Regions from separate parts of the Bacillus cereus group sp. MYBK79-1 genome, predicted to be linked through region 2. Evidence: predicted binding sites of a transcription regulator. Region 2 holds the regulator's gene; the other holds the start of a gene.

Region 1 (3,891 bases), on a different contig from region 2:
TGCTTGCGTAAGTAATTCTTTCGCATGTTCTGTCGTTAAATCTGTAATTTCTACACCAGAAATCATTCGAGCTATTTCTGTTACTTTATCCTCCATAGTTAAAACGGTAACTGATGTAATTGTGCGATCATTCGCTACTTGTTTTCGAATAAATAAATGCGAATCCGCCATTGAAGCGACTTGAGGTAAGTGCGTAATACAAAGCACTTGTGAGTTTACTGATACTCGATAAATTTTTTCCGCAATAGCCTGTGCGACCCGGCCACTTACACCAGTATCCACCTCATCAAAAATAACTGATGCAACACCTTGATGCTTAGAAAAAATGCTTTTTAAAGCTAAAATAATACGAGATAACTCTCCGCCAGAAGCGACCTTTGAAAGTGGTTTTAGTGGCTCACCTGGATTTGTTGAAATATAAAATTCCACATGATCGTAGCCATCCGCCGTAAGTCTTACCGGCGCTCCTTCTACAAGAGGCTCTTCAGCATTTCCTACTCGCTTCATGATTCTCACTTCAAATTTTGTTTTTTCCATATATAATTCTTTTAATTCCTGATGAATGGCATTTGTAAGATGCTCTGCAAGTTCATGACGCATATTACTTAACAACGTTGCTTCTTTCAGAATAACACTTTCTAATTCCTTTAACTGCTTCTTCGTCGTTTCAATATGAACGTCTTTATTTTCAATCGTAAAAATTTCTTGTTCAATTTTATCAGCATACGCTAAAATCTCTTCTACAGTATTTCCATATTTTCTCTTTAGCATACGAATTTCATTTAAACGCGTTTCAATTTCGTCTAAACGATTCGGATCATATTCCATCATATCGAGCTTTTCTCTCAGTTGATACGCAACTTCTTCTAATAAGTAATAGCTATTTGCAATTGAGTCATGATTTTCTTGATACACTTCATCTAAATGTGTAATACTCTCCATTTGTCCCATTGCGCTTCTTACATTATCTAATCCTTGTCCGTCCGCGCTTAATGAGCGATATGCATCGCCTAATGCTTTGTAAATTTTTTCAAAATTAGAAATTTGCAATCGTTCTTCAGTTAATTCATTTTCTTCATCCATCTTTAAATCCGCCTTACGGATTTCTTCATGCTGGAATTGAATTAAATCTAAGCGATGCGCCATTTGTTGTTCATTTTCACTTAACGATTTTAACTGTTTTTTTAACTTCTCATAATCAGCGTATACGTTTTGATATATATCCAATTGTTTAACAATACGCTCTCCATCAAAATGATCGAGCATAAATAAATGTCGCTCTTCATTCATTAAGTCTTGCGTTTCGTGCTGCCCATGAATATCAACAAGTGTTTTCCCAATTTCTTTTAATATACTAAGGGTAACTAGTTTCCCATTTACACGACATACACTTTTTCCATTTGCAGCGATATCACGCTTCAAAATAATCATGCCGTCTTCGATTTCTATGTCCAACTCTTCTGCCTTTTCAATACATGGATGCTTATCATCTTCTACATAAAATAGCCCCTCTATCTCAGCTTTTTCTGTTCCGTATCGAACAAATTCCGCTGAACCACGGCCACCTACAAGTAAACTAATCGCATCAATAATAATCGATTTTCCGGCCCCTGTTTCACCACTTAAAACCGTTAATCCTTTTTGAAAAGAAATATTTAATGCCTCAATAATAGCAAAGTTTCTAATCGATAATTCCGATAACAATGCCCCATTCACCTCGTTATAAACTAATCCCCTATTAAGGGCTTTTCTCAGTTCTTTATTCAAATAGTCATACTATATATTTGTATGTATAAATTACTTTTCTAACCGCTCCATTGTACCAAACATTCGTTTTACGGGTCAATCCACCTATTTTCTAATTTTATTCAAAGAAAATATTATATTACAATTAAGAATTCACATTTTTAACCAATAAAAATATCCTGTTCACTTTCCACTTTACAGAGGAAAGCAAACAAGATTTTTTTATTACAACATATTTAAGAAACGATCAGAGACAACACCTGTATCTTCAGGTGTACGGCAAATAATTAAGCAAGTATCATCACCACAGATGGTTCCGATGATCTCATCCCACTCTAAATGATCAATAAGTGCTCCAAGTGAATGAGCGTTACCAGGCAATGTTTTTAGCACAAGCATATGTCCTGCCGTGTCTAATTTTACAAATGAATCCACTAGATTGCGTTTTAATTTTTGTAACGGGTTAAATCGTTGATCTGCTGGCAAGCTATATTTATAGCGACCATCATGTAATGGCACTTTCACTAAGTGCAGTTCTTTAATATCGCGCGATACTGTTGCTTGCGTTACATTAAATCCCTCATTACGTAAAATATCAACTAATTCATCTTGTGTTTCAATTTCTTTGTTTGCAATAATTTCCCTGATTTTAATATGGCGCTGACCTTTATTCATACATTTGCACCTCACACTATCTCTTACCATAGTTTAAACATTGGTATACTTCACTTATTTATGTTAACTTATAATTCGTTGCTTGTACACAATTGTTTTTACAATCATTATACAATTACAACAAAAAGAGGAACAACATATGTTATTCCCCTTTTCCTTTTTGTTTTAGGACATCATGCGCCTCTGTAACTACTTGCTCAACAGAAACTGGAGATTGATTTTCACCATTCTCACGTTCACCATGCCATTTCAAATGAATTAAAAATTCAATATTACCATCCCCGCCCGTAATTGGTGAGAATGTTAAACCTTCTACATCGTATCCTTCTTTTATAGCAAAGTCGACAATCATTTCCACGACAGCCTCGTGTACTTTTCGATCACGAACGATACCTTTTTTCCCAACTTGCTCTCTTCCAGCTTCAAACTGTGGTTTAATTAACGCTGCTACATCCCCATTAGGCATAAGCATTGTTTTTAAAACCGGCAGTATAAGCTTTAATGATATAAATGAAACATCGATACTAGCAAATTGCGGTAAACCACGTTCTAAGTCTGCTGGTGTCACGTAACGGAAGTTTGTCCGTTCCATTACGACAACACGCTCATCTTGACGCAATTTCCACGCAAGCTGATTGTATCCTACATCTAATGCATAAGATAATTTCGCTCCGTTTTGAAGCGCACAATCTGTAAAGCCACCAGTTGATGAACCAATATCTATCATAACTTTATCTTGTAAATTCAGATGAAATGTCTCTAATGCCTTTTCAAGTTTATAACCACCACGGCTTACATACGGCATAACTTGTCCCTTCACCGTAATCTCTGTATCTTGTGGGATTTTCTCTCCTGGCTTATCAAGTCTCATCTCATTCGCATATACGAGTCCCGCCATAACGGCGCGTTTTGCTTTCTCACGTGTTTCTATAAGCCCTCGTTCTACTAATAGTACATCTACTCTTTCTTTTTTTGTACTCATTTGTTACGCCCTTTTTTGTTTTGATGGAATCATTGTATGAATACGGTCTACAACAGCATCTGTCGTTAAACCAATTTCTTCTAATAATTTTGTTACACTACCGTGCTCTATGAAACGGTCTGGAATACCCATTCGTTCAATTAACGCACTATGGTACCCGTTCTCAGATGCAAATTCAACTACTCCCGTTCCAAAACCACCAATTAAGCAAGCTTCTTCAATCGTTAAAATCGGTATATTGTTCCCTAAGAGATCATGTAAATATGCTTCATCCATCGGTTTAATAAAGCGAGCGTTCACTACTTTCACTGAAACTCCAGCCTTTTCAAGACGCTCAGCTGCTTCCATTGCCATTGGTATTGTCGTACCAAATGTTAAAATAGCCGCTTGTGTACCTTCTTTTAACGTTTCCCAAGTACCGATTGGAATCGCCTTTAATTCTTCATCCATATGAACACCAAGTCCATTACCGCGCGCATAACGTAATG
Region 2 (3,891 bases):
CTTGCAATGAATAATACTAAGTGGTATATTATGGATATAACAGGTACCGTGTATTGAATAGTACTGGAATGAGAAAGGGGGATTGGCCTTGAACGTTCAGTTTAAAAAAGGCGTGTTAGAACTGTGTGTTTTAGCACTTGTGAAACGTAAGGATTGTTACGGTTATGAACTTGTTCAGCAAATCTCAAATAAATTTTTAATATCGGAAGGGTCAGTGTATCCTTTATTACGTCGTTTAACGAAAGAAGGATATTTTCAAACGTATTTGAAAGAATCTACGGAGGGGCCGCCTCGTAAATATTATCAACTAACGGAGCAAGGGGAAACGCAACTGAATTTGTTAGTAACAGAGTGGCGTGATTTTGCAAAAGGCGTACAAGAAATTATTGAAGGGGTGGAATGGGATGAGTAAAGAACAGTTTCTTAAAGAATTATCAAGTCATCTTAGAAAGTTACCGGAAGAAGAGAGGAAAGATATTTTATTTGATTATGAAGAGCATTTTCAGTTTGGGAAAGAAGAAGGAAAAACTGAATCGGAAATAATAAAGGGTCTTGGCTCGCCGAAAGTAATTGCGAAAGATTTACTTGCTTTGTATCGCTTTGATGAAATGAAAAAGGACCCATCTACTTCGAATATAACAAGGGCTGTTATGGCAGCGGTTGGACTTAGTTTGTTTAATTTCATTATTGTATTGGGCCCGTTAGTTGCAATTATCGCTTTTATATTTTCTTTTTGGGTCGGTGGGATTGCTAGTGTAGTGACACCATTTTTCGTTATTGCAAAAGTATTTATGGGTACTTTTATATGGTTGGATGTATTCGTTAGTATAACGTTTGTTGGAGTAGGTTTGTTGTTATGTATTATCGCTTATTATAGTACGAAGTGGTTTAAAAAGTTATGCGTACGTTATGTAATATGGAACTTCAAAATGATAAAAGGGGAGTAGATGATGAAAAAAATATTGTTAGTAGCAATCGCTTGTATCATTATTGGAGTAATTGGGATTTCACAAACATATGAAAAAGCAGTGCAAACTGCAGAAGAAGGAAATAAAGAAGATGTAATTAAAAATGAAATACTAAAAAATATAGAAGTTAAGTTAGATGCTGGGGATATTGTTGTCCAAAAATCTCCCGATTCTTCTTTTTATGTAAAGCAATCAGGAGATGTACGTAAACAAGAAATCCGTATTGCTGAAGATGGTGACACATTAAAAATTATTGGGGAAAGAGAAAAAGGTGCTTCATTTGATTTTTCTTTTTACAATTTCAAGTTTCAAACGTCTGCAGTGACTATATTTGTACCAGAACGTTCTTACCAGGAGATAAAAATAAATTCATCAGCTGGACAAATAGAAATAAGTGATGTGAAAAGTGATCGTGTAAGTGTTGGGACACTTGCTGGAGAAGTAGATTTGAAGCATGTCACAGCTAAGAGTGTGGAGGGGTCTACAAAAGCTGGTGAGGTGAATTTAAAAAAGGTAATAGGGAAAGTAACAGCGAAAACGGCTAGCGGGGATGTATATGTTGTGGATCATGATCCTAAGTATGATGTAGAGGCAAGTTCAACTGCTGGGGATGTAGATATTACTTTATTAGAAAAACCACAAGATGCAGTAATAACTGGGCAAAGCGCTGCTGGCGACGTAATGATTTTTAATGAAGAAAATAAAAATATAACTATTGGAAATGGTAGTAAAAAGATTAGCGGTAAAACAGCTGCTGGCGATGTGACGATTGAAACTCGTTCGTAAGTAATAGAATGTATGAAAATCTATCAAAATACAAAAAAGAAGATAATTACCGTATATAAATAAGGTAATTATCTTCTTTTATTATTTTTAATGTAAATCACGATATACGCCAATTACTTTGCCGATAACTGACACTTGTTTTAAAATGATAGGCTCTAATGAAGAGTTTTCCGGTTGTAGACGGAAATGGTCTTTTTCCTTATAGAAACGTTTAACAGTTGCTTCGTTATCTTCTGTTAAAGCGACTACAATTTCACCATTATATGCAGACTGTTGTTGGCGAACAACAACTAAATCTCCATCGAAAATACCAGCTTCAATCATACTATCTCCAGAAATACGTAACATAAACACTTGGTCTGCTCCAGCAACAATGCTAGCTGGAAGTGGGAAGTGATCTTCTACACTTTCAACTGCTGTAATCGGTAATCCAGCAGTAACTTTTCCGACAATTGGAACTTGAATAACAGATTGTGTTTCTGTATCCATTCGGTTGTCACCTAAAATTTCAATTGCTCGTGGTTTTGTTGGATCGCGTCGAATATATCCTTTTTCTTCTAGTCGTGATAAATGTCCGTGCACTGTAGAACTAGAAGCGAGGCCGACTGCTTGACCGATTTCGCGTACGGAAGGTGGATATCCTTTTTCTTGTACTTTTAGCTTAATAAAGTCGAGAATGTCTTGCTGGCGTTTCGTTAACTTTTCCATGTTTTCTAACACCTCGTTTTCTTTCATTTTTCTTATTAATAAGTATAACATGCGAAAAAACATTCTACAAACATAAGTTCGAACGAAAGGCGAATTTATGATACACTATAAGGAAAATATAGTGAGAAAGAAGGGTTCAAAATGAATGCAATTATTTATGCACGTGTGAGCACAACAAAAGAAGAACAGGAAACATCATTATTGCGTCAAAAAGATGAATTATTGCATTTAGCTGAGCGCTATCAAATGAATGTTGCAAAGGTGATTGAGGAGCAGGCTAGCGGTTATACAATTGAACGTGATGGCATATTAGAAGTGCTAGATACAATTCGCGATGAACAAATTGATGTACTTCTCATACAAGATGAAACGCGCCTTGGTAGAGGGAATGCGAAAATTGCATTAATGCACTGTTTACATAAAGAGGGAATAAAAGTATATACGCATACGCATAATGGAGAATTAGAACTCTCTGACTCTGATTCGATGGTGCTAGATATAATTGGGATTGTTGAAGAGTATCAAAGAAAGATCCACAATTTGAAAATTAAACGTGGCATGCAAAGAGCGGTAGAGAAAGGATTTCGTCCGGAGAATAATTTGAAAAATCGTCATTTAAGTATAGGGCGTGAGAAAAAAGAAGTGCCAATTGAGGAAATTGTACGTTTACGCCGGAATGAATTAACTTTTGAAGAAATTGCAGCGACGCTTCGCGGCTTTGGGCATAACGTTTCAAAAGCGACGGTACATCGTAGATATGTAGAGTATACAAAGCAATTGCTTGATAAAGAGGACTAACTATTGTATGATAATAATCAGTTTTGAGTAAAAGGGGGATTCGAGATGCAAAGTCACGAACTCATTGAACGCATTAACTTCTTAGCGAAAAAAGCAAAAGCTGAAGGCTTAACTGAAGAAGAACAACGTGAGCGCCAATCGCTACGTGAACAATATTTAAAAGGATTTCGTCAAAATATGTTAAACGAACTTAAAGGAATTAAAGTTGTTAACGAAGAAGGTACTGATGTTACACCGGCGAAATTAAAAGCTTTAAAAAAGCAAGATAATGCAAAATTAAACTAAAAGATGGGCAAAGCCCATCTTTTTTATTTATTATATACGTTATTTAATAACTTTCCAGTTGTTATTGACTGTTGCTTCTATCTTTTTGTGTTTCAAAATATAATTAGCAATCAGTTCAGACATATCTGTTGGTATGTCTTTTATTACGGGCTTATTTTGGAACATAAAGAAGTTTCCTCCGCCGCTAGCGCGATAATTATTCATAACGACTTCATATTCTTCATCCATATTAAGAGGAATACCTTTGCATTGTAAAGATTCTACTCTCTCGCCAATAGGTTTGGAAATGTTTAATACGTACGAAATCCCTTCCCACATATCGTAATTATAGTGTTGCGGCTTTGGT

The links. Region 2 encodes LexA, which represses DNA repair genes until DNA is damaged. Its sites were predicted from a motif close to CGAACATATGTTCG; they were not measured.
Region 1: recN (DNA repair protein RecN) is a predicted target of LexA. The motif match lies at 1,824-1,837, and genes of this name have one in related genera.

Annotation. Positions count from the first base shown of each region.
Region 1 covers NZ_JBQAEO010000010.1:165,555-169,445, reverse strand. Annotated here, with positions in the region: gene recN (DNA repair protein RecN) at 1-1,704, opposite strand, end outside; gene argR (arginine repressor ArgR) at 1,972-2,421, opposite strand; gene ACTFOB_RS17440 (TlyA family RNA methyltransferase) at 2,564-3,403, opposite strand; gene dxs (1-deoxy-D-xylulose-5-phosphate synthase) at 3,407-3,891, opposite strand, start outside.
Region 2 covers NZ_JBQAEO010000004.1:289,191-293,081, reverse strand. Annotated here, with positions in the region: gene ACTFOB_RS10210 (PadR family transcriptional regulator) at 89-412, shown strand; gene ACTFOB_RS10205 (DUF1700 domain-containing protein) at 405-947, shown strand; gene ACTFOB_RS10200 (DUF4097 family beta strand repeat-containing protein) at 948-1,754, shown strand; gene lexA (transcriptional repressor LexA) at 1,842-2,462, opposite strand; gene ACTFOB_RS10190 (YneB family resolvase-like protein) at 2,604-3,260, shown strand; gene ACTFOB_RS10185 (DUF896 domain-containing protein) at 3,306-3,545, shown strand; gene ACTFOB_RS10180 (bifunctional metallophosphatase/5'-nucleotidase) at 3,585-3,891, opposite strand, start outside.